Regions from separate parts of the Carnobacterium sp. CS13 genome, predicted to be linked through region 2. Evidence: predicted binding sites of a transcription regulator. Region 2 holds the regulator's gene; the other holds the start of a gene.

Region 1 (15,582 bases), 150 kb from region 2:
CCGCCTCTTAAATCTTCAATACGCGTTTTTGAACGGACAACGACTTTTCCTTTTCCGGTTTCATAAGCTTTTTTAATCCCGCTTAGCCCTTGCAAAATACCGCCTGTAGGGAAATCTGGTCCTTTTAAGTAAACCATTAAGTCAGATACCTTTGCATTCGGATGATCTATTAAGTGCATCGTTGCATCAATGACTTCACTTAAGTTATGCGGAGGGATATCGGTTGCATATCCTGCTGAGATTCCTGTTGCACCATTGACTAGCAAATTAGGATAGCGAACAGGTAAAACAGTCGGTTCCTCATCTGTATCGTCAAAGTTTAAAACAAAATCAACGGTTTCTTTCTCGATATCGCGTAAGAGTTCTTCCGCAATTTTAGATAAACGAGCTTCTGTATACCGCATTGCTGCTGGCGGGTCACCGTCCATACTTCCGTTGTTTCCATGCATTTCAACCAGTTCTTCACGTAGTTTCCAGTCTTGACTCAACCGCACCATCGCTTCATATACACTGCTATCTCCATGCGGATGATAATTCCCGATAACGTTTCCGACTGTCTTAGCCGATTTCCGAAAGCCTTTTTCAGAAGTGTTGCCTTCTACGTTCATGGCATATAAAATTCGACGTTGAACCGGTTTTAAACCATCACGAATATCTGGGAGAGCACGTTCCTGGATAATGTATTTTGAGTAACGTCCAAAGCGGTCTCCCATAACTTCTTCAAGAGTCAGTTCTTGAATATCCGCTCTATTCTCCATCTACAGCACTTCCTTCATTTTCTAATTCCGATGTTTCCATAAGTTGATCATTGTCTAAAATACTGCTGCCTTCTTCTAGTGAGAATTCAACATGAGATTCGATCCATTTGCGTCGAGGTTCAACCTTATCTCCCATCAAAACAGAAACACGTCGTTCTGCTTGTGCAGCATCATCGATTCTAACACGAATGAGGGTTCGAGTCTCAGGATCCATTGTCGTATCCCATAGCTGATCCGCATTCATCTCACCTAACCCTTTATAACGCTGTAAAATGTAGTTTTTACCAAATCTTTTCGTTACTTCTACTAATTCATCATCCGTCCAAGCGTAGGCTATCTTTTCTTTTTTACCGATTCCTCTTGATAGTTTATATAATGGAGGTAAAGCTAAATAGATTTTACCCGCTTCAATCAACGGTTTCATGTACCGATAAAAGAAGGTCAGCAACAGCACCTGAATATGGGCCCCATCGGTATCTGCATCGGTCATAATAATGATTTTATCGTAATTACAGGCTTCTATATCAAATTCAGGCCCTACCCCGGCACCGATCGTATAAATCATTGTATTGATTTCTTCGTTTTTCATGATGTCTTGTAATTTAGCTTTTTCAGTATTGATAACTTTTCCACGCAACGGTAAAATAGCTTGGAACTTACGATCACGTCCTTGTTTAGCTGATCCACCTGCAGAATCTCCCTCCACGAGGTACAATTCATTACGTTTAGCATTTTTACTTTGTGCCGGCGTCAATTTACCTGATAACAATGACTCATTTTTTCTGCGTTTTTTCCCGTTTCGGCTTTCTTCACGGGCTTTTCTGGCAGCGTCTCGAGCTTCTCGCGCGGTAAGAGCTTTACGAATGAGCTGTTGGCTCATTTCACCGTTCTCTATCAAATAGAAACCCATTTGTTCGCTGATGACCGCATCTACGGCTCCACGAGCTTGTGCCGTCCCTAATTTGCTTTTGGTTTGACCTTCAAATTGCAACAAATTTTCAGGAATACGAACAGAAATGATCGCGGCTAACCCTTCTCGAAAGTCACTGCCTTCAAGATTTTTTTCTTTCTCTTTTAACAGATTTACTTTACGGGCATATTCATTAAATGTTTTAGTTAAAGCCGTCTTCATACTTGATTCATGTGTTCCACCGTCTTTGGTTCTCACGTTGTTAACAAACGATAAAATGTTTTCTGAATAGCCGTCATTGTATTGGAACGAAAACTCCACTTCCATACTGTTGCTCTCTCCTGAAAAATAAGCAACTGGTGTTAAAGTATCTTTATCTTCATTTAAATAAGCGACAAATTCTTTGATTCCTTCTTCATAATGGAAAACGTCAGATTTATCGTTTCGCTCGTCAATCAGTTCAATCCGCAAATTTTTCAAAAGAAAAGCTGATTCTCGCAGCCTTTCTGATAAGACATCATAAGAGTAATTAACGGTAGAAAAGATTGTCGCATCCGGTTTAAAATGAACCGTTGTTCCGTTTTTTCCGCGATTGTTTTTCTTCTTTGTTAATGCTCCTTTTGGTTTTCCGCCGTTTACGAAATGTTGTTGGTACTCTGTGCCATCTCGAATGACAGTAACGGTCAGCCACTCAGAAAGTGCATTAACCACACTTGCACCTACACCATGTAAACCACCCGATGTTTTATAACCGCCTTCTTGTCCAAACTTCCCACCGGCATGCAGCACAGTAAATATAACTTGGATCGTCGAAACGCCTGAAGAATGCATTCCAACTGGCATTCCGCGTCCATTGTCTTTTATACTAACACTATCGTCTTTGTGTAAAGTAACGATTATTTCATTACCATAGCCAGATAAAGCTTCATCTACGGAATTATCAACAATCTCATATACTAAATGATGCAAACCTCTAGTATCTGTTGACCCAATATACATTCCCGGCCTTTTACGGACAGCATCTAATCCTTCAAGAACTTGAATGGATTCATCGTTGTATTCTACTTTTATTTTTTTTGGCATTAAAAAAACTCCTTAACCATTATTACGAGTTACTTAGTGCGTTAATTAAAACTTACCTCAAAAAAATCCTTTTTCAAGTGCACAATTAAAAAGCTCACTTCGTATTCATCCGTTTATTTATCTAAGCATCTATTCAATAATACTCTATCTAACAACGATTGAAAAGAAAAAATCGCTATTTCTGTAAAAAAAGGGAAAGTATGTTCGCATTCAAAAAATGCACATCTCCTGCTTTACTATTAAACTAGTTCTCATAGTAAAACGCAAGAGGCAACTTAATTTCAATTCTTTTGCAACCGTTAAACAATGCTCTCTCTATAATTTGGTTCAGCTTTATTCAATCGATTTTAACTAGCCTTACAGTAGAATAAGTGGTAAAATATGGCTTATCGGCAATCAAGTTGCTGAGTTAGGAGTGAGTGAAGTTGGTAAAAATTATACTCATGTTTATTACAGCCTACCTCTTAGGTTCTATACCATCTGGAGTGTGGTTAGGTAAAAAACTATATAAAAAAGATATTCGTAATTATGGCAGTGGAAATTCAGGAACCACTAATACGTTTCGTGTATTAGGCGTAAAAGCTGGCATACTTGTATTGCTAGCAGACGTTTTAAAAGGAACATTAGCAGCGAGTTTGCCCTACTTAGTGCATTCTGATTTGAATCCAATGGTATTAGGCCTAGGAGCCATCCTAGGACACACATTCCCAATATTCGCTGAATTCAAAGGCGGAAAAGCAGTCGCTACTAGCGCAGGGGTTCTTCTGGCATACAATCCGACTTTTTTTATTTTCTGCGTGGTTTTATTTTTAGTGATTTTATTCTTTTCACGGATGGTCAGTTTTTCAAGTATGCTGGCCTTACTGATTATAACGCCGTCAACCCTTTTGACAAACGATTGGATTTTAACAACGATTGCCGCTGTCTTGACTGTTTTTATCATCTATCGTCACAAAGATAATATCAAAAGAATCCGTAACGGAACAGAAAGCAAAGTTCCATTTGGATTTGGTTATAAAAAAGATTCGTCTCAAACAAAAAAGTAATCCTCAACAAATCAAACGCCTGACAGATTTTTATCTGTCAGGCGTTTTTTTGCACTAAATCAATCAACAGCGATTTCATAGTGGCAATTAAATTGTTCAGCCGGAGCCAGGTGTTGAATACCTAGCTTTTCTGTTAATTGTCCAGTTGCATCAAGTGAATCTGCCACTCCAAACCATGGTTCAATACAAACAAACGGAGCTTCTTGTTTAGGAGGAGACCAAATACCAACGTATGGAAATCCTTCTAACGTTACGGCTACTTTATGCTTGGTTTTGTCTGATTGGATAGAAAATGTATTTTTCCTTTTAGTTTCGTAAATCAATGCATCTTGATCAAATAAAGCTCTTTTTAAAGCGATATCCGTATTGGTTTGAGCTAATGTACGGTTTTCGAGATCTAGATAAGGCCCTTCTAAAGGGATAAGCGTTCTAGAACGCTTAGGTGAAAAGTTCAAATAGTAATCTTCAAAAACGGTCTCTGAGGTTAGAGGAACGTTAAACCCTGGATGGCCTCCAATTGAAAAATACATTTCTTCTTGTTGATTTAAGTTTTCAACTAAATAACCAACATCAAGAGTTTGGTTTTCTAAACGATAAGTAATCGTTAAACGAAAATCAAAAGGATACTTTTCTTTAGTAGAAGGATCGGCTGATAATTGTAAAGCTACTGCTGTTTCACTTTGTTGGGTTATATTAAAAGGGTAGTCTCTTGCAAAACCGTGTTGTGACATCGAGTATCGTTTGTTCTTGTATTCATATTGATCGTCTTTTAATCGTCCGACGATTGGAAATAAAACCGGTGCTTGTCTATTCCAAAAAGCAGGGTCGCCTTGCCATAAGTACTCAATACCCGTTTCTTTATTTCTTAGACTCGTTAATTCTGCACCTTTTTCAGAAATAGTAACAATTAAGTTTTGGTTTTCTAATTTAATACTCATTGATATCCCCCTTTAATCCCGTTTCTTTATTATTGGTTGTCAGTAAGCCCATTCTTTATCTAAAGCCTCGATAAACTTGGTATTATGGATACGAATATACGTCCCTTTCATTCCAAGTGATTTAGATTCGATGATGCCGCCAGATTCTAATTTTCTTAAGGCATTAACAATCACCGAACGTGTGATTCCGATCTTATCCGCTACATTCGAAGCAGTCAGCCGTCCTTCTAAGCCGCCCAATTCTTCAAAAATAGCTTTGACAGCCTTCAATTCACTATAAGACAATGTTTTAATGGCAATTTGGACATTAGCCGAATCTCTAGCTTCTTCTTCGATTTGAGTAGATTTCTTATAGAGAATTTCAATCCCCACAACCGTCGCTGCATGTTCTCCTAATATCAGATCATCATCATCAAATTGAGGAGCTAAGCGGGCTAAAATCAACGTCCCTAATCGTTCACCAGCTGCATAGATAGGAATAACAGTGGTTAACCCATCTATAAACAAATCGCGCGTTTCAATAGGAAAGACTGTATAGTCGCTTTCAATACCAATATTGGTACGTGTTTCCTTAATTTCGAGCATGCTTAAAGCATACTCAAGCGGAAACTTCTTAGCATCCAGCATTTCTTTAACTCGTTCGTTGTTGATTTCATGCTTTTCGGTATAGCCAAGTAGATTACCGGCTTCATCGATCAAATAAGTATTGGCATTTAAAACGTCTCCTAAGATAACAGCCATATCAGTAAAGGGCAAATTCCCTTCTTCTATCGAGCCGTTGCTTACTACGCCGCCTTTTTTTTGAAGCATGTTATTGATTTTACGCATTTTTTGAAGTAAACCACTCATGTTCTTCCTCCAAATAGTTATTATAGAATGTACCGGCTTAAATCCTTGTCTTCCACAATATGCTCAATTTTTTCAGTGACATAATTTTTAGTAATGGTGATTTCGCCCATTTGCATATCTGGTGCTTCAAACAATAGGTCTTCTAATAATTTTTCTAAAATAGTGTGCAAACGACGCGCACCAATATTGTCGGTTTCATGGTTTACACGATAAGCGATATCGGCTAATTGCTCAATGGCTTCAAAAGTAAACGTTACATCAATATTATCTGTCCCCAACATAGCAACATATTGTTTGATCAAAGCATTATTAGGCTCTGTTAAAATTTTAACAAAATCTTCTTTCGTTAAATCATCCAATTCAACACGAATTGGAAAACGTCCTTGTAATTCAGGAATCAAATCGCTTGGTTTCGAAACATGGAAAGCTCCTGAAGCAATAAACAAAATATGATCAGTATGAATCGTACCGTATTTTGTCGATACTTGTGATCCTTCAACGATCGGCAGAATATCTCGTTGGACTCCTTCGCGAGAAACCTCTCCGGAATTGCTGCCTTTAGATGTGATTTTATCAATCTCGTCAATAAAAATAATACCGGAATCTTGCGCCAAACGAATGGCTTCAGAATGGATGTCTTCACGGTTTACTAATTTTTCTGATTCTTCTTGAATCAAGATTTCAATGGCTTCTTTAACCGTTACAGAACGTTTCACTTTATTTTTAGGACGCATTGCTCCTAACGTTTCATTCAAATCAATTCCCATTTGTTCTAGACCAGCGTTCATAGGGGAACTTTTAGCTTTTTTATTTTCCTCAACTTCGATCGTCACTTCTCTAGTGTCCAATAAACCATCACGAATTTGTTGTTTGATGGTTTCTCGATTGGTCGAGATGGCTTCAGTAACTTCTTCTTCCTCTTCTTCAGGATGTTTTGGTCCCACATTCATTCCCATGTTTTGGAACATAGCTTCAAAAGGATTACCTGATGCCGTTTCTTTTTTCTCTTTTTTAATGCCCGGAACTAAGATTTTAACCAGTCGATCAATAGCTTTTTTCTCGGCTTGTATATAAACGCTTGAATACTGGCGTTTTTCGACCAATCCAATAGCGGCTTCTACTAAGTCACGCACCATTGATTCAACGTCTCTTCCAATATAACCCACTTCAGTAAACTTCGTTGCTTCAACTTTAATAAAAGGTGCCTTAACGATTGTAGCTAGGCGGCGTGCAATCTCCGTCTTTCCTACACCCGTAGCTCCAATCATCAGCATATTTTTTGGTGTGATTTCTTTTTGCAGGTCTTCATCTAATTGTAAACGGCGATACCGGTTGCGCAATGCAACTGCAACAGATTTTTTAGCTTCTGTCTGGCCAATAATGTACTTGTCTAATTCATTCACAATTTCTCTTGGTGTCATATTTTCTAATGTATTCATCATTTCATCACGTCCTTATAATTCTTCGACAATAATATTATGGTTGGTAAAGACACAAATATCGGCAGCTACATTTAAACTCTCTTGTGCAATTTCAGCAGCTGTTAAATGATCTCCGTGTTTTTTTAAAGCTCGTCCTGCTGCAAGTGCAAAGTTTCCACCTGATCCAATCGCTAAGACACCATCATCTGGTTGGATGACTTCCCCACTTCCTGAAACCATTAACATCTCTTCTTTGTTCATGACAATCAGCAAGGCTTCTAATTTTTGAAGAGCTCGGTCAGTCCGCCATTCTTGCGCAAGTTCAACTGCTGCACGAGTTAGATTGCCTTTGTATTCGTTTAATTTTCCTTCGAATTTTTCTTCTAAAGTAAACGCGTCTGCTACACTTCCGGCAAACCCAACTAGTACTTCTCCATTATAGATGCGGCGTACTTTACGAGCCGTTCCTTTCATGATCACACTTTCGCCCATTGTCACTTGGCCATCGCCAGACATTGCACAAGAGCCGTTGTGTTGGATCGCAAAGATCGTTGTTGCGTGAAATGTTGTCATCGTTATTCCTCCATTGTTCAATCATTCTAGTTATCAGGCTCTAGGATGAAATTGACGGTAATTTTTTTGTAAATGTTCTTTGGTAACATGGGCATAAATTTGCGTAGACGATAAGCTGGCGTGTCCTAATAACTCTTGGACGGTTCGCATATCTGCTCCATTGTTTAATAAATGTGTAGCAAATGTATGCCTCAACATATGAGGATGAATATCTGCTGTCAAACTACTTTTTTTTATGATTTGATTTAAGACGTATTCAATACCGGATACAGATATCTGATCGCCATAATGATTCACAAACAGATAATCATGTTCTTTATGGTATTTAGCCATTAATACACTCCGACATTTTTCCAGGTATTCTTGGATCGCCACACTTGCGTAGTGTCCAAACGGCACATAACGTTCTTTATTGCCTTTCCCATGAATCAAAACAACGCTTAAATCAAAATCGATATCTTTTATGCTGATCCCTCTGCATTCGCTGACCCGTATCCCTGTACCATATAGAACTTCTAAAAGAGCTTCATTCCGAAAATCGAGCGGTTTATCGCCTTTAACGGTTTGAAATAGAGCTTCCATTTCTTTCTCATAAAAAAAACGCGGTAAACGAAGCGTTTTCTTTTTTAAATGTATATAAGAAAACGGATTTTCTGCAACCACATGGTTTTTTAAAAGAAATTGATAGAAAGCTCTTAAACTCGATATCTTTCTTGAAATTGTATTACGGCTTAGCTCGCGTTCTGTTAGTTCGCCTAAAAAAATCCGAACATCTTGCAAGGTCACGGCTTCATATGCTGCATCGCCCGTTTCAAGCAAAAAATTCGAAAAATCAAGAATATCTTCTTCATAAGCTTTTTTGGTAAGTTCAGAGTAGTGACGTTCAGTGATCAAGTATTGTAAAAAAGTTGTTTTCAATTCATGATTATTCAAAAAAAGTCCCTCCACTCATATGACAAAGTTACTTTATCATAGAAGCAAAGGGATTACAATTGATTGTGTTTCAAACTTATCGAAATTTTAAACTATTCTGTCTTTTTTTAAAACCGCTGTTTATACCTGTTTAGTTCTTTTATCTTTCATCGGGAAAGCACAGCGCTGCTTTATTATTGTACTTCTTCTTTATACTCACAGTGACTGCAAATCACTTGCTTTTTCCCTTTAGTTTTCTTTTCAACTAAATAATGATCGCATTTTGGACAGTTTCTGCCAATCGGTTTATCCCATGAAACGAATTCGCAAGCTGGGTAACGATCACAACCATAAAACAACCGATTTTTCTTCGATTTCCGTTCAATCACTTGGCCTTCTTTACATGTCGGACAAGTGACGCCAATTTCTTTGACGATAGCTTTCGTATTGCGGCATTCAGGAAAATTACTGCAAGCATAAAACTTACCATACCGTCCTAGTTTGATGACCATTGGATGGCCACATAACTCACAATCGAAACCAGCAGGTTCATCTTTGATTTGGATTTTTTCAATGGTTTCTTCAGCTGTTTCAACTTCTTTAATAAACGGTTGATAGAAACGATCGATAACATTCACCCATTTTTCTTTGCCCTCTTCGACAGCATCTAAGTCTTTTTCCATTTCTGCTGTAAAATGAGTATCAACGATTTGCGGGAAAAATTCAACGACTAAATTATTGACGATCATACCCAACTCGGTTGGTTCAAACCGCTTGCTTTGCAACTTCACATAATATCTTTTTTGGATGGTATTAAGTGTTGGAGCATAGGTAGAAGGACGACCAACTCCATTTTCTTCCAGTGTCCGGATCAATGTTGCTTCAGAAAAGCGAGCTGGCGGTTGAGTAAAGTGCTGTTTCGGTTCAATGTCAACCGATTGAACACGGTCGCCTTTTTCCATCTCAGGTAAGATGTTTTCTTTTTCTTCTTTCCCGTCATCGGTTCCTTCCACATAAACTTTTTGATAACCAGGGAACTTAAGTGTTGAACCATTTGCTCTAAACAGAATGGCATTTTGAACAATATCAACTTTTACCGTATCAAAAACTGCAGGGGTCATTTGACTAGCAACTAACCGTGACCAGATAAGATTGTAGAGTTTATATTGATCCTTTGTCAAATGCTTTTCGATTTCTTTAGGTGTCCGCATCACGCTTGATGGTCGGATAGCTTCATGGGCATCTTGAGAACTAGCCGACTTTTTAGCTATACGGGGTTTTGAAGCAGAATACTCTGGTCCAAACTCTTTAGTGATGTATTCCGCAACTTCGTTCTTAGCAGATTCAGCGATCCGTGTAGAATCTGTCCGCATATAGGTAATCAAACCAACGGCTCCGCCACGCCCCAATGAGATCCCTTCATAAAGCTGCTGAGCGATCATCATGGTTTTTTGTGTTCTGAAATTTAATTTTCGTGCAGCTTCTTGTTGTAGAGTACTTGTTTTAAAAGGCAAAGCGGGATTACGTTTGCGTTCTTTTTTAGTTACTTTGGTAACGTCAAAATCATTGCCTTTGATTTCTTGAATCACTTTTTGAACATCCTCAGCATTGCCTAAATTCATTTTTTTGCCGTTTAAACCATAAAAATTGGCTTTGAATTTTTTGGTCCCTTTTTTAAAATTCCCAGCAATGCTCCAGTATTCTTCTGGTTTAAACTCATTGATCTCTGTTTCACGTTCACAAATAAGTTTTAAGGCAATCGATTGAACTCGTCCAGCACTAAGACCTTTTTTGACTTTCTTCCATAAAATAGGGCTAATCGTATAGCCTACTAAACGGTCTAAAATTCGGCGAGCCTGCTGTGAGTTTACCAATTCCATATCGATGGAACGGGGTTCTTTAAATGCACCTTTGACGGCTTCTTTTGTAATTTCATTAAAAACGACTCGATTTTTAGCTTCACTGTCTAATCCCAGAAGAAAGCTAAGGTGCCATGCGATAGCTTCTCCTTCTCTATCCGGGTCAGCTGCGAGAAAAACTTTTTCAGCCTTTTTAGCGTAACCTTTTAGTTCTTTTATTAGAGGCCCTTTTCCACGTATGGAAATGTATTCGGGTTCATAGTTATTTTCTACATCAATTGCCATGCGGCTTTTTGGCAAGTCACGAATATGACCTAGACTAGCAACAACTTTGTAGTTTTTTCCTAAATATTTTTCAATTGTTTTTGCTTTCGCAGGCGATTCTACAATCACCAGGTATTTATAGGCCAATGGAATGCTCCTTTCAAATGAGCTCTTATTTTCTATTTTCAGCACTTTCTTTGCTAAAAGAGAAATCGTTAATCATCTTATGCTATCTAAAGGCCCTTTGTCAACTATTGATATCTCCTCTTAAAAAACAGCTTCCTCAATGTTCTCTCTTAAATAGAAGAAAAAGAAGACTATTTTGATCTTATACTGAGTTCATTTGTATTCTATGAACCATCTTTTGTATTCTATGAACCATCTAATGTTCTTTGCTAATGACTGTTTCAAAACGTTATTTCTTCTAAGATATGAGCAGCCGATAAAACACACTTAGCCCCATGCAAAATCAAATCATTTGTTCCTTCAACACCAGGATTGGTGATGTCTCCAGGTACAGCAAAAACTTCTCTTCCTTCTTGTAACGCTAGATTAGCTGTAATTAAACTTCCGCTACGGTATTTTGCTTCTATTACTAACGTCCCTAAAGACAAGCCGGCAATGATTCGATTTCTCATCGGAAAATGATGGCGTAATGGTTTGGCACCTAAAGGATATTCTGAAAGCAATAAATGCTCTTGACCGATTTTTTCTTGTAGTGCTTTGTGCTCATAAGGGTAAACACGATCCAAACCCGTTCCAACAACAGCAACCGTTTTTCCTTTTTCGCGCATTGTTTTTTGATGAACAGCACAATCGATTCCTTTGGCTAGTCCACTAACCATCACGATATCATTTTTAACCAACTCCGGCAGCAGTCGGTTTAAGACATTTTCACCATAAGCGCTACTCTTTCTGGACCCTACAACAGCTAATAACCGCTGCTCTAATAAAGATAGATCGCCTTGATAAAACAGCAAGACGGGTGGATTATAGATTTGTCTTAAATATTCAGGGTACTGATCATCTAAAATCGTTAGCCAACGGATATTTTTTGTTTGATAGCGTTGAAAAAGCAACTCTAGTTGAACGGCAGCATAGCTGTTTAAAAAAGTTTTTGTGTGTGCTGGAGTTAATTTTGCATTTACGGACAACTCATAAGCAGATGAGTAAGGGTTATCTAGTAAGGCAGAAATCATACGTAGTTTACTGGCAGGTCCGATACCGCCACAATGCGATAAATGAAAAATCCTTTGATTTAGTAATTGTTTGTCCATCTTTTCTGCTCCTTCGTTTCATGGTCTATTTAGTCTGATGACAATCAGATTTATTATCCGCAAAGCAGAACTTCTTTATTTATTATTTATTATAATGAAGAGATCTCTATACGAAAAAAACTGAAGCTCATGTCTTTCATGAGCTTCAGTCGTGTGTTTATTAATAAAGTTGTAATCTATTTCGGACAGGTGCAAAAGAATGGCGATGAATCGGACAAACGCCTAACGTCTCCAAGCCTTCTAAATGCACTTTTGTACCATAACCTGCATTTTGAGCAAACCCGTATCCTGGATAAAGGCGATCATACTCCGCCATCATCCGATCACGCGTCACTTTTGCAACGATACTTGCTGCGGCAATCGATAAACTTTTCGCATCTCCCTTGATGAGACTTTCTTGAGGAATCGAAGTTGGCAACTGCATAGCGTCAATCAGCAAATGCTCTGGAGCAATCGGCAATTTTTGAATAGCTTCAAGCATGGCTAATTTAGTTGCTTGGTAAATATTGACCTCGTCAATAACCGAATGCTCTTTCACCCCTATACCGATGGCTAAAGCTTTGGCTTGAATTTCATCAAATAATTGATCGCGTTTCTCGCTGGACAGCTGTTTTGAATCATTGATCTCTAAAACATGAAAATCCTGAGGCAAAATCACTGCTGCCGTAACAACTGGTCCAGCTAACGGACCACGGCCGACTTCATCGATTCCTGCGACAAACTGGATGCCATTAGCCCAAAGGTGTTTTTCAATTTGCAGCATTTTTTGATAATTTTCTTCTAATAATTGTTTTTTTTCAAGTCTTTTTTCCCAGGCTTTCAAAGCTGTGCCCACCCCTTTTCGGGTATCTGCTTTGAGCGCTAAAAGGCGTTCATCAGAAGGATGCTCAATCGTTGTCAACAACTCTTTGACCGCCATAATGGACAGTGGCTTTTCCATGTTACTCTGCCCCTTTTTCTGGTATTGATACTGCAGGAACTGCATCTAATGTATAGCGCCCTACTTTTCCGCTTCTAATTTCATAGATGATCATCTCCGCAGCACGGCTATAATCCTCTCTAAATCCTCTTTTTTCGGAAATCAGCATCAACATTTCCGGCGAAGGCAAAACGATCTCTTCAGCGGTTAACTTATAACGATCAGCCAATTGTTCCGGGTAGTGCTGCTGCATTACTTCTATTCCATATAAAGCAATATCATCTAATTGCAAAATAGTATCTTTGATCGCTCCTGTTAAAGCCAGTTTTTTCCCAACTTCTGGGTCTTCAAATTTCGGCCAAAGAATTCCTGGAGTATCCAGTAAATCAAGTTCTTTGTTTAATCTTAGCCATTGCTGAGCTTTCGTTACGCCAGGTCTATTGCCTGTCTTAGCAATATTTTTCTTAACGAATCGATTGATCAGTGTAGATTTTCCGACGTTTGGTATTCCAATACTCATCGCCCGGATTGGACGTGGTTTTCGGCCTTGAGCAGCCATTCGATCAAATTTAGGTTTTAATAATCTCTTAGCTTCACTCATAACTTTTTTCATGCCAATACCTTCTTGCGCAACTATCGGAACGGCAGAAATCCCTTGTTTATTAAAATAGCTGACCCATTTTTGAGTCAACGCCTCATCAGCTAAATCGCTTTTATTTAAAATAACTATCCGTGGTTTGTCGCCAATCAATTCATCCAGGATAGGATTACGGCTAGAAAGCGGAATCCTAGCATCTACTAATTCAAAAATAACATCTACTAACGTTAACTTTTCAGTCACTTGTCTTCTTGCTTTGGCCATATGGCCTGGAAACCATTGTATCGTTGTCATTGTATCGCTCCTTTTATTTCTTCAAAAAAAAAGGTGAAGAGCAGAATCGCTCCCCCTTTTTGATTTAATGCTTTTTTCTGCTTACTCTTTGATCATACCAAAGTCTTTTAAAGGCCAAATTCGGATATCTGTAGTGCCAGAAACCGTTTCTTTATCGATAAATCCAAAAGAACGACTGTCTTTAGAGTTCGTTCGGTTATCTCCCAATACAAAATAAGAATTTTCCGGAACTTTTTCCATTCCAGTCACCGAAGCCAGCGTAAAGTTTTCGGTAAATGATTCGCCTGGAGCTAATTCTGATTTTGATTCCTCTAGGTAAGGTTCTGCTACGGCTTCTCCATTCACGTACAACGTCTCGTCCATTACCATGATTTCATCACCTGGCATCCCGATGACACGCTTAATGTATTGCTTTTCCGGATCATCTGGAGCAGGAAAAACAATTAAATCAAACCGTTCAGTCTCTTCAATTTTATTTAAAATCAAACGATCTTGGTCGTGAAGGGTCGGGTACATTGATTCCCCGTCGACACTAACCGGAACAAATAAAAAATGACGAATCAATAAAAAGATAATAACTGCTATAACGACATATAATAAAGTACTGAAGGCCTCTTCCAACCAAGTTTTCTTCTTTTTGTTTTTAGGTTTTTTACCCAAATTGTACTTTAAACGTCTAGGCTCAAACTGTTCTTCTTGAGCATCTCGACCATCCGAATAAGTTGTTTTATTCATTGACTACCACCACTACCTTCTATTAAATTATTGAACAATGGATAAACGCTGGAACGGAAAATAAATCATCGTTGTTTCACCGATAATAGCAGATGATGGGATAGACCCAAAATAACGACTATCATTACTAGATCGCCGATTGTCTCCTAAAACAAAATACTCGTCTTCCGGCACTGTTTTTTGGCCCGTCAGTTCTTCTAAAGTAAAATCAGAAGTCCAGGTTCCGCCAGCATGGTTTACGAAATCATTTTCCAGGAAAGGCTCTTCAATTGGACGATCATCAATGTACAATTGATCGTCTTCGTAACGCAATGTCTCATTAGGCAACCCAATGACACGTTTGACCAATGTTCGGTTGGAAGCATCTTTAAAGACAATCAAATCAAACCGATTAATATGATAAATTGTTTCTACGATAATCTGATCACTTTGTTGAAACGTTGGAATCATTGAAGAACCTTCAATCGTCATTGGTAAAAAAATGAAGTTTCGAAAAAAAGCTGTCAGGACCAGCGCTAATAAAAATGGTTTGACCCAATCCCATACTTGATTCCTCCAAGTTTTTTTTTCCATACTTGTCGCTCCAAACTAATCTATTTGACTCTATCATACAAGAAAACGTTGAAAATAACTATTCATTTCCTTAAAAAAATGCCTAATAAAAAAAGGAAGATTGCGTGTACCATCTTCCTTTCTTCTTTTTCTATTTTTAATTTTAATGAATGGTCGGCAACTAAACTTTAATTTTCTTCTAAATACTGAACGCCTTTTTCATATTGAGTATCGTTTTCTTTCATTAATTCTCTTAAGTCTGCAATCATTGCGGCAGCTGTTTCGCCTTCTACCACACCGTTTTCATCTAATTGATGACCTTTTTGAAATTCTTTTACGGCTTGTGTAGTCGTTTCGTCAAAATATCCGTCAATAGCACCGCTGGAGTAATCTAAAGCATCCAATATTTGTTCAACGTTTTTAACTTCAGCTGAAACATCACCTTGTTTGTATGTTTTAGTAGCATCTATCACCAAAAGTTTAGTGTATGCTGGCAAATCGACGGAAATAGTAGGCTCAATGCCTTTTTCATTGATCCATTCACCGTTAGGCGTTAACCATTTAGCGATCGTCAATTTTAATTCACTTTTATCA
Region 2 (15,582 bases):
CAAGGCTGGATTAATTATTATGGAATTGGAGATATGAAAAGCTTTATCAAGAGCGTAGCTCATTGGCTAAATCATCGATTGAGACAACTATGTTGGAAACGATGGAACAAAGTATCGACTAAATTTCGTATGTTAAGAAAGTATGGAATAGAGAAAGAAGAAGCATGGAAGGTGGCTAATACGAGAAAAGGGTATTGGCGTATGACCCGTACCCACACACTTCACGGAGCGATTACGAAGAAAAAGCTGGTAAATTGGGGTCTAAAAGACCTAAACCAACTTTTCCAGCAGAGATACTTAAGTTATTGAACCGCCGTATACCGAACGGTACGTACGGTGGTGTGAGAGGTCGGAGCCGTAAGGCTCCTCCTACTCGATTAATATAGAATAGAATTCAGACAGATCAAAGTTAGAAAAGACTAAAGCGCATCATTAAAAAAGAGCTGGCTTGAATATTAATTTTTTTTGTCCTACAATGAATAAGATAGATAGAATTAAATAGCCTTGTTAGGTGAGGCTACTGTACCAGAGATAAGCTACTGCCCAGAAACGTCCAAAGACGCCAACGGGTCAACAGGAATTTTCGAATTAAGGAAATTTTTAACGTAGCTGGGTCTGACCCTATGCTGTACAGTGCTGAAACTCAATGAAGGGGTGCGGGGATTAAGCCCATTTGAAGCAACTTGCCCAGCAATTGTTTTGCACGCCCTTCGGAGCGTGTTTTTTTTGTTTCTATTTTATCTTAAAGACAGATAGGAGCAGAAGAATAATTTTGCTCCTATCTTGCTCTTGATGCCTTATCATAAAATCCTTTAAGGGAGGTGGTTCGGATGGATTCTATTCCGTCTTGTCGACAGATGAAACAAATCAAAAACATCCCATCCATACGCTACATAAACTATTACAAGAAGGAGAAGCTCGTTTGAGGAGCCTTCCTGAGAGGAATGATTTTAATGAAAAGAATTGATGATAGAAAAAATAATTACTATGAAGGAATCTTTAAAGCTGCGAAGGAAAATAATCGTAAGAAGTTTCGTAAGTTATTCTTAAAACTCCATACAAATGACCAAGTAGAACTCTTCCATCTTCTATATACTGAAAAAAAGAAAAAAGTAGAGAGTTTCTTGGAACCGTCAGAGTTTGCGGAATTATTTGAATGGATGGATCCCGCTGATCAAACGGAAGCCTATGAAGCCTTTTCAACTGAATATATTGCGAATTTATTCCATTATATGGAGATAGATAATGTGGTGGATTTTTTATCCTACCGAGATGACGAAGAAAGACAGGCTCTCTTAAACCAGTTGGATGCAGCAGAAAGAAGCAGAGTAGAAGAAATGCTTGCCTATGAGCCAGAGACTGCCGGATCCATTATGACTAAAGGATTTATCAGTGTTTCTCCTGAAAACACTGTGCAGCAGACGGTAAAAATGGTGCGTATCTTTGCTAAAGAAACAGAAATGGTTTACTATATTTATGTTTTAGATAAAGAAAACAGATTGGTAGGTATTTTGTCTCTTCGTGACATGATTCTTCATCCAGAAGATACAAAAGTTCAAGACGTTATGCTTACCCAGCTAACCTTTGTGAGAATCAATGATGACCAGGAAGTAGTTGCACGTATGATTCAAGATTACGATTTACTAGCAGTTCCTGTTTTAAACGATGAAGATGTGATGTTAGGAATTGTAACTGTTGACGATGTGATGGATATTCTAGTTGAAGAGACTACAGAAGATTTTAATGAATTTTCTGCTATCCGAAAAACTAAAAGCAAAATGGAAAGAGGAGAAGAAAGCGCTTGGCAAACTGCTCGAGTAAGGATGCCGTGGATCATCATCCTTGTTTTCTTGGGAATGATCAGTGCCTCTTTAATTAGTTCTTTTGAAGAAACTTTGAATCAAGTTGTAGTGCTTGCTGCTTTTATCCCCATTATTATGGATTCAGCCGGAAATGTAGGAACGCAGTCATTGGCAGTAGCGGTCCGAAACATTTCTATGGGAGAAAAAAGAACCAAGGAAGAATTTTGGCAGAATATACTAAAAGAATTAGTAGCAGGAATGATAATCGGGTTAGCTGCGGGAATAGTATTAGCACTCGTAGTAGGTATCTTTTATCAGAATCTAGTTTTAGCAGTGATTATTGGGTTTTCTCTTTTTGTGACCTTAAGCTTGTCTACTGTAGTGGGTGCTGTAATTCCTTTTCTTATCAACAGACTGAAAATTGACCCTGCTATTGCTTCTGGTCCTTTCATCACGACCATCAATGATGCAATGGGGTTATTGATTTACTTTAGCGTAGCAACAAAACTACTCCATGTGCTTTAAAAATCTGGAAGCAGCACCAAACGTATCTCAAGACGTTTGGTGCTGCTCTTTTTAGGGCAAACCTAAAACAGTACTTTTCTATTTAAAAGATTTTAACCAATCTAAAGAGAACTTGTGAATCAAAGTGTCGGTTTAAAGGATTGAAAGCGAAATCAATCAAAGTGTTATTGACTCAAGCTGTAGGAGATGCTACTTTGAATAAGTTGATATTACAAACAGAGGAGTATGCATACAGTGAAAAAAGAACATGTTCAGGTTAAACAGGTAATAATAGATCCAACAGCAATTGGATTATTTGGATTAGCAATAGTGACATTAGTTGCTTCTACACAAAAATTAGGATGGACTAACGGCGTTTCCGGTATCGTCCCTTGGGCTTTTATGCTAGGTGGAATTGGGCAGTTGATTGCTTCGTCATATGATGCAAAACACAACAATTTATTTGGAGCAACAGCTTTTGCAGCTTACGGCTTATTTTGGTTAGGAACAGGAATGAGCTGGATGGTTCAAAACGGTTTATTTGGAGCTGCTTTTCAGGCAATGTATGACCCTAGACAATTAGGTGTGGCTTTCTTAGGCTACTTTGTTTTCACTGTGTTTATGACATTGGGAGCGATGGAAACCAATAAAAATTTATTTATGATTTTCTTATTGATTGCTTTTCTTTTCTTAGGGCTGTTTATGTCAAGTTTTGGAATTGCAGAAAACTTCTTTCACATGATGGCTGCTATTGCTGAGTTTTTGATTGCTATCTTTGCTTTTTATGGAAGTGCGGCAGCAGTTTTAAATGGACATTTTGGTTATACTTTCTTGCCAATCGGCAAACCTTTTGGTATTTTTAAAAAATAAAAAAAGAAACTCCTCTTCTTGCAAGAGGAGTTTAAACCACGCTATTATGTATGCGGTTACCTTTAGGTGCTGATTCTTCGAAGTGCTTTTCAAAAAAATATCTAGTTTCAATAACTAGTTTGTCTAGTTATCTGACTTATGGTAAACTATGGGTAATTAAATTGTTAGAATAGGTGACTACATGAATAAAATAGAAGAAGAATTAATAGCCTGGACAAAAGAAATTACTCAATTTCGGTTTCCGCGTTGGGAAGACTTGCCAGATTTTGATTTATACATGGATCAAGTACTGACTTTGATTGATACTTATCTTTCTGTGTTTAATCCGAGTCAACAGAAAAAAATCATTACGGCGTCAATGGTAAATAATTATGTGAAATTAGGGTTGATTCCAGCTCCTGTGAAAAAGCGATATAAGAAAAAACATTTAGCGTACCTAATTGCGATTTCTGTTTTGAAACAAGTCTTGACTATTCCAGAAGTTAAAGAAGGAATTATCTATCAAGCTTCAATCAGCGGCATTCGGGAAGCGTATGATTTGTTTTGTACTGAACAAGAAGCAGCTTTGATAGCTATCGCTTCACATTTGGAGAAAAAAGATCGACACCCTTTGCCGTTGATGCCAAATGATACAGATATGGCTAATTTAGTTGTTCGCACTGCAACGATAGCGGTAGCGACTAAAATCGTTACTGAAAAAACGTTATCTTTGATTGCTCAAGAAAAAACAGCAAATAGGAAAGAGACCAAACAAAAAAAAGAAACTGAACTGTGAGGAGATAATTATGAACAAAGAAAAAATTGCTTTTCTCGTCGATTCTGGGTCCAATGTCCCTGAAGAAATCGTTAAGTTAGGAAATATGAAAGTTATTCCTTTAAAAATTATCTATAATAATGAAGAATTCACTGATAATGTGGATATCACAGCGCAAGATGTATATGATCGGTTAGAAGAAGAAATACCTAAAACTTCATTGCCGAGCGGCGAAACCATCACTGAAATGCTGGAAGAAATTCAATCAGAAGGCTTTGAAAAAGTGATCTGTGTCACTATTTCTAGTGGACTGAGCGGCACAAACAATATGGTTCGAGTAGTGGCGGAACAGTTTAAAGATTTGGATATCTTCACAGTTGATACAAAAAATATCGGAATCGGCAGCGGGTTGATTGCTGTCCAAGCCTATACTTATGTTGCAGAAGGCTTGGATTGGGAAACAATCAAAACTAAATTAGAAGAAGATGTTGCAAAGTCTAAAATCTTTTTCCACGTACCAACGTTAGAGTATCTGCAAAAAGGTGGTCGAATCGGTTTGGTCGCTTCTATCTTGGGCAATATGTTAAATTTAAAACCTATTATTACCTGCAATGAAGACGGGGTTTACGATACCGTCGCTAAGATACGCGGCAGCAAGAAAAGTGTTCAAAAAGCAATTTCTTTAGCAGTTGAATTTGCAGGAACGGCTAAAAAATACCATTTAGCTATTGCTTATGGCGGAAAAACTGCTGAAAGCCAAGTTGCGGGCATTCGTGCTGAACTTAAAAAGCAATTGCCGCTTTTTGATAAAATTTACGAAGGTCAAATTAGCCCAGCACTAGGTGTTCATACGGGTCCTGGGTTAATCGGGATCGGTGTCTGTATCTTGGAACCTTAAAGTGAAACGAAAAGCTTTCCTGATTTCTATTAGGAAAGCTTTTTTCTGTTTGTTTTAGACTTTTAAATAACATTTCAGGAGGATTCTTTGCTATAATATGAAAGTTGGGAGTGAAACGATTTGCTAAAAGCACATACAAAATGGAAAGTAAAAGAAACGCTGATGGACAAAGAACATGAAGAAGAATTGAGCCGAAAATTAGGTTTCACATCATTATTTACGACTTTGTGTTTACAAAGGGGCTTAGGGACAGAAGAAGAAATCCAGCATTTTTTGAAGCCGGATGAGACGTGGATTCATGATCCTTTTCTCATGCACGATATGGATAAAGCCGTTTCCCGTATTATGGAAGCAATTGAAAAAGGTGAGCTGATCACTGTTTATGGCGACTATGATGCGGATGGTGTCACAAGTACGTCCGTTTTGAAAGAAGCCATCGAAATGATTGGCGGAGAAGTAAATTTTTATATTCCAAATCGATTTAGCGACGGTTACGGTCCGAATACTCAGGCGTTTGAAAAATTGATCGAAGCTGGAACTGGGTTGATCGTTACCTGTGACAATGGTGTTTCAGGACATGAGGCGATTGCTAAAGCCAATGAGTTAGGAATTGATGTAGTCATAACCGACCATCATGAATTGCCTGCAATCTTGCCAGCGGCTTATGCAATTGTTCATCCCCGTCATCCAAATGGCCACTATCCATTTAAAGATTTGGCAGGAGTAGGAGTAGCGTTTAAGCTGGCGACTGCTTTACTGGGTGAAGTTCCACTTGAATTACTCGATTTAGTAGCTGTTGGTACCGTGGCGGATTTAGTTTCTTTATTAGGAGAAAACCGGGCTTTGGTCATGCAAGGAATAGCTGTTTTAAGAGAATCGCAAAGAGTGGGTTTAGCTGCTTTATGCAAGGTGGCTGGAGCCAAGCAATCAGAAGTGGATGAAGAGACGATTGGCTTTATTTTAGCCCCTCGGTTGAATGCGATTGGGCGTTTAGGCGAGGCTGCTCCTGCTGTAGAATTGTTGACGACATTCGATGAGGCCGAAGCGAATTCCTTAGCTCAGTTAATTAATGAGAAAAATAAAGAACGACAAGCCTTGGTTTCAACCATCACAGCTGAAGCTTTTGATATGATTGAAAAAAGCGATGCGAACCCGCATGTGTATGTATTAGCAAAAGAAGGCTGGCATGAAGGAGTTTTAGGAATCGTGGCCAGCAAAGTGGTTGGCAAGACTGGAAAACCAGCTATTGTATTGAATATGGATAGGACGAATGGGACAGCTAAAGGATCAGGACGAAGCGTGTCAGCTTACCATCTGTATGAAGCATTAGAAGATGTCAGTCACTTGACGACGAATTTTGGCGGACACCATATGGCAGCAGGTTTGACACTGCCTGTCGAGAATATTGGTGCGATTCAAACAGAACTCAATGCTTTCTTACTGCAAAGCGGTTTAGCTGAGCAGTTAACGGAAGAAATCGTAGTTGATGAACGGTTGACCATAGCTGAGAGTAGCGTGGAATCAATCGAAGAGCTGCAAAAGCTTGCTCCTTTTGGAACGGATAATCCTAAACCGGTCTTTTTATTCGAAAATGTAAAAGCACAAGATGTTCGACGTATCGGCGGAGATAATGCACATTTGAAATTAAAAATAGCGGATGAAACAGCAGCTTTAGATGTGATCGGTTTTCAATTCGGCCCTGTTGCAGCTGAGATTGGTGCTGATGCTGAACTATCGATTGTAGGACAGTTAAGCATTAATGAATGGAATGGGTTGCGTAAGCCTCAGTTGATGATTGAAGACTTGGCAATTGAGGGAGTGCAAGTTTTTGATTTGAGAAGTACTCAAATCGCTCCAGCAATTTGGCAGATGGCACCTGCTGATTATTTATTTTTCAATGAAAAAAACTATCAACAATATGAAAGCAGCATCACTGAGACAAGTTACAGTCATTTGATCACTGATCAAGAAAGTGCCGAGGGTTTTATCCTGCACACGGATCAACTTATTTTAGTTGATTGCCCCTCAGATTTAACTTTATTAAGCACTGTATTGAATCAGGTAGAGCCAACAAAGGTTGTGGCTTGTTTCTTTAACCAAGAAGAAGCTTATCTTACTGGAATACCTAGTCGGATGCAATTTTCACAAGTTTTTAAGTATACTGCAACTCATATTGATATTGATGTTCGTCATAAAATAAGTTTATTAGCAACGCATTTGAAAATAAAAGAAAAACTATTGATTTTTATGATTTCTGTGTTTTTTGAAGTAGGATTTGTTACAATAAAAGACGGTGTTATGAATATTGTTCCAAATGCTGAAAAGAAAGAGTTGACTGAATCGACTACTTATCAAAACCGTTTGAAAAAAATAGCAGCTGAAGAAGCTTTGATCTATAGTCGGTTTACTGAACTAGAAACCTGGTTAAAACAACAGTTGAAAAAAGAACTGTAAAATTGGATGGAGGAAAAGTTTCAATGGACTTAAAAAAATATATTGCAAATGTACCCGATTTTCCCGAAGAAGGCATTATCTTTCGTGATATTTCACCTTTAATGGCAGATGGAGAAGCTTACCGTTATGCTACCAACGAAATCGTTCAATACGCAAAAAATAAAGGCGTGGATATGATTGTTGGACCTGAAGCTCGTGGATTTATTGTAGGATGTCCCGTTGCCTATGAATTAGGTATCGGTTTTGCGCCGGCACGTAAAAAAGGAAAATTGCCTCGTGACACAGTCGAAGTCAACTATGGTTTAGAATACGGCAATGACGTTTTGCAAATTCATAAAGATGCTATCAAACCTGGACAAAAAGTGCTGGTTTGCGATGATTTACTAGCTACTGGTGGAACAATTGCGGCAACAGTCAAATTGATTGAGCAACTAGGAGGAGAAGTAGTCGGTATGGCTTTCTTAGTTGAGTTAACCGATTTAAATGGACGTGACAAAATTAAAGGATACGATATTTTAGCTTTAATGGAATACTAGAAGCTTGATAAACTAATAATGGACAATATAAAAAGTCGTTAAACAAAATTTGTTTAGCGACTTTTTGTATTAAAATATATGGCTGCGGTAAAGTCCTACGACTTTTCCTAAAACAGATACTTCATCTAAAATAATAGCATCCATGGTCTCATTTTCCGGCTGCAAACGATAATAATGATCTTCTTTATAAAATCTCTTACATGTTGCTTCGTCTTCATTGGTCAAGGCAATAACGATATCTCCGTTGTTGGCGCTGGATTGTTTGCGGACGATCACTTCATCACCATCAAAAATCCCAGCATCGATCATGCTTTCCCCACGGATAGTCAACATGAAAAGCGATTCGCTTTCTTGTTTTAAGTTTGGCGGAAGCGGAAAATAATCGGTCGCTTCTTCTACTGCTAAGATGGGTTCGCCCGCTGTAACAGTTCCTAGCAAAGGAATTTGTTTTAATTGAACACCTAATTTTGATAACCCCGTAGCTGTTAATTCGATTGCTCTCGGTTTACTAGGATCTCGTTGGATAAACCCGTTTTTTTCCAATCTGGACAGATGCCCATGGACAGTCGATGTAGAAGATAAAGAAACGGCTGTTCCAATCTCGCGTACAGTCGGTGGGTAACCTTTTGATTGGACTTGTTCGTGGATATATTGTAATACTTCAATTTGTCTAGATTCTGGAGTTTTACGCATAAATAGCTGCACCTCAATTCCTATATATTTCTTATTCATAGAATACCATAAAATTATATGCGAATCAAACAAATGTTCGCTATATTTAAAAATCAATTTGATGTATTTTATAGGATTTTTTTGGTATAGTAGCTAAAGAATACAAATAATGGAGTGAGTAAAATGTTACCTAAAGAACAATTGACCAGAATCAATGAATTAGCAAATAAATCTAAAGCTGAAGGGCTGAGCTTGTCTGAACAAGCAGAACAAAAAAAACTTCGCGAAGCGTATTTAGCGGCTTTTCGAGGAGGAATGCGCAATCATATCGAAGGACTAAAAGTTGTTGATGAGGAAGGCAACGATGTGACTCCCGATAAATTGAAAGAAATCCAAAAAGAAAAAGGCATCCACGACCGTTCCTAACAAATGGAGCGATAAATAGTGCAGGTATGAGGAAAGAAAGACTGTCTTTATAAAAAATGCATTCAGTGATTGCTTCAATGGGAATAAAACAGTAAAATAGAGGTATTACAATTGAAAGGATGATTTACTTGTTTGACAATACGGACCAATTAGCGGTAAATACAATTAGAACACTGAGTATAGACGGAGTGCAAAAAGCCAATTCTGGTCACCCAGGCTTGCCGATGGGGGCAGCGCCGATGGCGTATACTCTTTGGACGCAACAATTAAAAGTAAACCCTAAAAATTCAACGTGGGTGGATCGGGATCGGTTTGTCCTTTCAGCCGGCCATGGTTCAATGATGTTGTACAGCCTTTTACACCTTGCAGGCTATCAGGTGTCGATTGATGATCTAAAAAAATTCCGCCAATGGGAAAGTAAGACTCCTGGACACCCAGAAGTTCACTATACCAATGGGGTTGAAGCGACTACTGGTCCATTAGGACAAGGGATCGCAAATGCTGTAGGAATGGCAATGGCTGAAGCCCATTTAGCCGCTACGTATAACAAAGAAAATCACCAAATCGTGGATCATTACACGTATGCTTTGTGTGGCGATGGCGATTTAATGGAAGGGGTTTCTGCAGAAGCAGCAAGTTTAGCGGGTCATTTAGAGTTAGGTAAACTGATCATGTTATACGATTCGAATGATATTTCATTGGATGGACCGACTTCAAAAGCCTTCACTGAAAACGTTGGAAAACGGTTTGAAGCGTACAATTGGCACTATATTTTAGTAAAAGATGGAAACGATTTAGACGAAATCAATGCTGCACTTGAAGCAGCAAAAGCAGAAACAACGAAACCAACCTTGATCGAAGTGAAAACGGTGATCGGTTTTGGGGCTCCTAATGCGGGATCTCATAAAGTCCACGGTGCTCCACTAGGTCCCGAAGGGATCGAAGCAGCGAAAAAAGCTTACGGATGGGAAGGCGAAGACTTCTTCGTGCCCGCTGAAGTAGCACAACGTTTCAAAGAAACGATGGTCGATAAAGGCGTTGCAGCGGAAAAAGAATGGACGGCTGCTTTTGAAGCTTACCGTAAAGATTACCCTGAGCTAGCGGCTCAATTCGAATTGTCGATGACTACTGAACTGCCAGAAGGTTGGGACAGTGAATTGCCAAGCTTCTCCGTAGAAGACGACGCTTTAGCTTCTCGTGTTACCGGAAGCCAAGTTTTGACTGCTATCTCTGAAAAAGTTCCTTATTTCTGGGGCGGATCAGCCGACTTATCGTCTTCAAACAACACGATGGTTGCTGGAGAAAAAGATTTCCAACCGGGACAATATGAGGGCCGCAATATTTGGTACGGTGTCCGTGAGTTTGCGATGACAGCTGCTGCTAACGGAATCGCTTTACATGGTGGTTCAAGAACCTATGTCGGCACGTTCTTTGTCTTTACCGATTATTTACGTGCAGCGATTCGTTTAGCGGCGATCTCGAAATTGCCGGTAACCTATGTGTTTACCCATGATTCGGTGGCAGTCGGCGAAGATGGACCGACCCATGAACCGGTTGAACACTTGTCTAGCTTACGCGGCATGCCGAATTTAACTGTTTTGCGTCCAGCAGACGGGAATGAAGTAACCGCTGCTTGGAAGATCGCAATAATGTCAACGGATCACCCGACATTATTGGTCTTATCTCGTCAAAACTTGCCGGTTTTACCAGGCACACAAGAAAAAGCGCAAGAAAGCGTGGCTAAAGGGGCTTATGTTCTTTCACCTCAATCAGGAGAAACGCCTGAAGGCATCTTGATTGCGACAGGTTCTGAAGTAGCCTTAGCATTAGAGGCTCAAAAAGCATTAAAAGCAGACGGGAAAGATGTCTCCGTGGTTTCGATGCCAAGTTTTGATCTATTTGAAAAACAAGACGCAGCTTACCAAGAGTCTGTCTTACCGAATGCCGTCCGCAAACGGGTTTCCATTGAAATGGGCGCCAGCTTTGGCTGGGAACGCTATGTTGGTCTAGATGGAGCTATGGTAGCCATCGACAAATATGGCGCGAGTGCACCTGGTGCTACGGTTATTGAAAATTATGGGTTTACAGTGGAAAATGTTGTAGCGGCTTACAGTAAGCTATAGACTATTTCTTCATTTGTCAGCCATGTGGATTGAGAACAGTTCAATTCACATGGCTTTCTTATATGGAAATTGAAAGATCTTCAGGCAAACGGTACATTTTTTTCTTAAGTAAGGCGTTTAGCTATTTATTTTTAGTTTAAAGTCTAGTACAATTAACCATTGAGAGATTTTGAAAGGAGTGAATGAAATGAGCACAGGTTTAGCAATACTTTTTATTATTCTTGCGTTAATTGCAGGTTTAGTTGGTGGATTTTTCTTAGCAAGAAAATACATGATGGATTATTTCAAAAAGAACCCGCCAATTAATGAAGATACTTTACGTATGTTGATGATGCAAATGGGTCAAAAACCATCTGAAAAGAAAATCAAACAAATGATGGCATCGATGAAAGTGCAATCAGATAAAGCAAATAAAAAAAAATAAGCGGCATATGATGTTTTGCTTATATTATTTATGTGAGCAGATTTTTTCTGTTCGCATTTTTTATTTCATAAACAGCCTTTTAAAAGGACAAAAAAGGGAGTAGGTGAAAAGTTATATGGGCGTCTATAAAAAGTTAGGTTGGTTTTTTAAACAAGAGAAAAAAGCCTATATTACAGGAATCAGTTTTTTAATTCTGGTTTCAATTTTACAACTATTACCACCGAGAATCCTTGGAATCGTGATCGATGAAATCAAACAAGGTTCTTTGACCAAAATAGTTTTGATTAAATGGCTCATTATCTTAACTGTCACAGCTCTTACGCAATATCTTTTTCGCTATATTTGGCGTATGAACATCTGGGGAACATCCGCTAAGCTAGAACGGATTTTACGGAAACGTTTATTCGATCATTTTACGGAGATGGATAATAGTTTTTTCCAAAAATACCGTACAGGAGACTTGATGGCACATGCGACGAATGACTTAAATGCCATCCGAAACGTAGCTGGAGGCGGGATTTTAACTTTTGTGGATTCTATTATTACGGGCGGCATAACGATTACAGCTATGATGATAGTGGTTGACTGGCGGCTTACATTGATTGCCTTGATTCCTTTGCCTTTGTTAGGAGTTGCTTCGCGGGTGCTGGGTTCTAAATTGCATACACGTTTCCGTAAAGCACAGGCTGCATTTTCACATATGAACGATAAAACGCAAGAAAGCATTTCTGGAATGAAAGTGATTAAAACTTTTGGACAGGAAAATGAAGATGTGGAAGATTTCAAATTAAAAACGGCACAGGTTGTTTCTGCAAATAGAAAAGTCTATAAAATTGATTCTTTATTTGATCCAGTAATGACTTTTATTATTGGTATTTCTTATATTTTAACCATTATCGTCGGAGGACATCTTGTGATGACTAATGCGATAACCATCGGTGACTTTGTTACCTTTATCAACTATATCGCGATGTTGGTCTGGCCCATGTTTGCCATTGGACGGTTATTTAATATTCTAGAAAGAGGTAGTGCAAGCTACGACCGGGTTGAAGGTCTTTTGCAAGAAACATCTAAAATCGTTGAAAATCCTGATGCCATTCAAACTGCCATCACAGGAGATATCGATTACACTGTTGAAAAGTTTTGTTATCCAAAAAGCTCTGCAGTTGTTTTGCAAGACATTCATTTTGAATTGAAACGAGGCCAAACACTTGGAGTAGTTGGTAAAACCGGATCCGGGAAAACAACTATGTTCAAATTGTTATTGCGTGAATACGACCGCTATAAAGGCCAAATCCGATATGGAAATACAGACATTAGGGATTATTCTTTAAATGCTCTATTGCAGCATATCGGTTATGTGCCGCAAGACCAATTTTTGTTTTCAACGAGCATCAAAGAAAACATTCGTTTTGCAGATCAAGAATTAGATCAATCCGCAGTCGAGCATGCAGCGAAACTAACAGCTGTTCATGAAGATATTATGGAAATGGAGCAAGGCTACGATACTTTAGTGGGAGAGCGCGGAGTTTCATTGTCCGGCGGTCAAAAACAGCGGCTTTCAATTGCTCGTGCTCTAATCATCAAACCAGAACTGTTGATTTTGGACGATGCACTTTCAGCTGTGGACGCCAAAACGGAAGAAGCTATCTTGAATGCTTTGAAACACGAACGGTCAGAACAAACTACGATTATTGCGGCTCATCGCATCAGCAGTGTGTTGCATGCTGATGAGATCATCGTTATCGAAGAAGGAAAAATCATTGAACGCGGGACTCACTTAGAATTATTGGCTCTCAATGGTTGGTATAAAGAAATGTATGACAAACAGCAATTGGAAAGAACAACTGAAGGAGGGGGAGACTAATGGAGCAAAAAACAAGTGGGTCAAAATCCTTTCCTCTTAAAGAACAGTTCCAAATTGTGAGTAGAATATTTAAATTTGGCGCCCCGTTTAAAGGTAAATTTTTTATGGCTATTTTCTTCGGAGTATTAGTGGCTATAACGAATGTAGTGTTGCCTCGTATTTTACAAACGTTTATGGATGATTATCTAGCAACGCAAACAGCCACAACTAGAATTATCGGTTTATTTGCCGCTGCTTATTTCGGAGTAACCTTGCTCAAAATTATTGTTTGGTATTTAAACCTGTACCTGTTTAATTTGGCCTCTGAAAAAACAGTGGAGAATATCCGGAACAAAGTGTTTACTAAATTGCATACTTTAGGGATGAGATTTTTTGATCAAACGCCTGCTGGTTCAATCGTGACGCGCGTAACCAATGATACTGAGACGATCAAAGAGTTTTTTGAAGTATTTCTTACCGTTTTGCAAGGGATTTTTGGAGTTGTAGCTTCTTTTATTGCGATGGCTTTATTAAGTTTGGAAATCACTTTGTGGATCATGTTATTCGTTCCAGTATTACTGATAGTTATTTGGTATTATCAAAAATACAGTTCGACGATCTACCGGAGTATGCGTGAAAAGCTGAGTATCTTAAATACAAAGCTGGCAGAATCAATCTCTGGAATGAGTATCATCCAACAATTTCGACAAGAAAAAAGATTGCAAAAAGATTTTGAAAAAACCAACAGTTCTTATTTCGAATCGCGTTATGCCATGGTTAAAGCCAATGCATTGCTGCTTGGTCCGATCATTAACTTATTGGATACATTAGCTTTGGTAGTCGTTTTAAGCTTTTTTGGATACAACGCTTTAACTGGAGCGGTTGGAGTTGGTGTTATTTATGCATTTGCTTCTTATGTGCGAAATTTCTTCAATCCGATGGTTCGTATGATGGATAGCTTGAGTATTTTTCAAGATGGCGTGGTCTCAAGTAACCGGGTATTGAATGTATTGGATAATCAAGAACTCACGCCTCAGCAAGAACCTGATAGCTCTGCGAAGATCAAAGCAGGGAAAATTGAGTTTAAAAATGTTAGTTTTTCTTATGATGGTAAAAAGAATGTGTTAAATAACATTACCTTTACGGCGAATCCCGGCGAAACAGTGGCTCTAGTCGGTCATACAGGAAGTGGGAAAAGTTCTATTATCAATGTAATGATGCGTTTTTATGAATTTTCGGAAGGGGATATTTTAATTGATGGTATTTCGATCAAAAAATACCCGATTGAGGAATTGCGTAGCAAAATGGGGTTGGTTTTGCAAGACTCCTTCTTATTTTACGGAACCATTAATGACAATATTCGTCTGAAAAATCCCGCCATTACTGATCGTCAAGTTGAAGCCGCTGCTCAATTTGTTCAAGCAGATGCCTTTATTGAGCAGCTGCCTAATCAGTATGAATCGAAAGTGATTGAAAGAGGAGCAAGTTATTCCAGTGGTCAAAAACAATTGATTTCTTTTGCTAGTACAATCGTAACGGATCCTAAAATACTGATACTGGACGAAGCAACAGCCAATATTGATACAGAGACAGAAGCATTGATTCAAGAAGGTCTGAATAAAATGCGGCAAGGGCGTACTACATTGGCCATAGCCCATCGATTGTCAACCATTCGTGATGCCAATATGATTTTAGTTTTAGATCATGGTGAGATCATCGAACAAGGAACACATGACGAATTGATTAAACAAAATGGTGTTTACCATGAAATGTACCGACTTCAAAACAATGGTCTGGTGAAATAGTAAAAAAGGGATCTTTATCAAATCGTGTTGGTGTCTCTTAGATTGAAATTTCCTTCGGAACTTACGTGTTTGCTTGTAGAAAGCCATGGGACCGCTTGGAGCCTCTTTGGGTCTCCAGGTTTTCAAGCCTCAAACGAAGCGTAAACGCTTCGTAATTCGCATTGAATCCTTTTCATGGCTACAAGCAGCCACTATTCCTCCAAAAATTTCAAGATTGTAGCATATAGTCATTTCACTTACCAACACCCAAAATGATAGAACCTAAAAAAGGCAACACTTCAGCTGAAGCGTTGCCTTTTTTAGGTAATAAAATGAATTATTTGTGGTAATCGTATTTGTAAGTTGGATCAATTTCATGGTCCAGTTGATCAAAGGCATGCTGAATTTGTTCTTCGATACCTTTCAAGTTATCCTTAGTTAATTTTGTGCTTTTTTCAATGGTGATCGGATCACCAAAGCGGACCGTTA

The links. The regulator LexA, encoded in region 2, represses DNA repair genes until DNA is damaged. The targets are predictions, from matches to a motif close to CNAACANNTGTTNG.
Region 1: the regulator LexA is predicted to act here: its motif matches at 2,945-2,958, upstream of parE (DNA topoisomerase IV subunit B).

Annotation. Positions count from the first base shown of each region.
Region 1 is NZ_CP067364.1:1,318,902-1,334,483, forward strand. Features, by position in the region: gene parC (DNA topoisomerase IV subunit A) at 1-758, opposite strand, end outside; gene parE (DNA topoisomerase IV subunit B) at 748-2,751, opposite strand; gene plsY (glycerol-3-phosphate 1-O-acyltransferase PlsY) at 3,195-3,797, shown strand; gene JHE06_RS06375 (aldose 1-epimerase family protein) at 3,857-4,735, opposite strand; gene codY (GTP-sensing pleiotropic transcriptional regulator CodY) at 4,775-5,584, opposite strand; gene hslU (ATP-dependent protease ATPase subunit HslU) at 5,605-7,023, opposite strand; gene hslV (ATP-dependent protease subunit HslV) at 7,039-7,578, opposite strand; gene xerC (tyrosine recombinase XerC) at 7,612-8,511, opposite strand; gene topA (type I DNA topoisomerase) at 8,685-10,760, opposite strand; gene dprA (DNA-processing protein DprA) at 11,021-11,890, opposite strand; gene JHE06_RS06410 (ribonuclease HII) at 12,051-12,830, opposite strand; gene ylqF (ribosome biogenesis GTPase YlqF) at 12,832-13,701, opposite strand; gene lepB (signal peptidase I) at 13,783-14,436, opposite strand; gene lepB (signal peptidase I) at 14,464-15,009, opposite strand; gene JHE06_RS06430 (S41 family peptidase) at 15,177-15,582, opposite strand, start outside.
Region 2 is NZ_CP067364.1:1,169,424-1,185,005, forward strand. Features, by position in the region: gene JHE06_RS12165 (group II intron maturase-specific domain-containing protein) at 1-309, shown strand, start outside; M-box (ykoK) riboswitch at 497-660, shown strand; gene mgtE (magnesium transporter) at 954-2,327, shown strand; gene JHE06_RS05740 (acetate uptake transporter) at 2,562-3,176, shown strand; gene JHE06_RS05745 (DUF1836 domain-containing protein) at 3,358-3,951, shown strand; gene JHE06_RS05750 (DegV family protein) at 3,962-4,828, shown strand; gene recJ (single-stranded-DNA-specific exonuclease RecJ) at 4,949-7,282, shown strand; gene JHE06_RS05760 (adenine phosphoribosyltransferase) at 7,306-7,818, shown strand; gene lexA (transcriptional repressor LexA) at 7,888-8,511, opposite strand; gene JHE06_RS05770 (DUF896 family protein) at 8,674-8,916, shown strand; gene tkt (transketolase) at 9,036-11,039, shown strand; gene JHE06_RS05780 (YneF family protein) at 11,227-11,463, shown strand; gene JHE06_RS05785 (ABC transporter ATP-binding protein) at 11,579-13,330, shown strand; gene JHE06_RS05790 (ABC transporter ATP-binding protein) at 13,330-15,114, shown strand; gene JHE06_RS05795 (lysophospholipid acyltransferase family protein) at 15,431-15,582, opposite strand, start outside.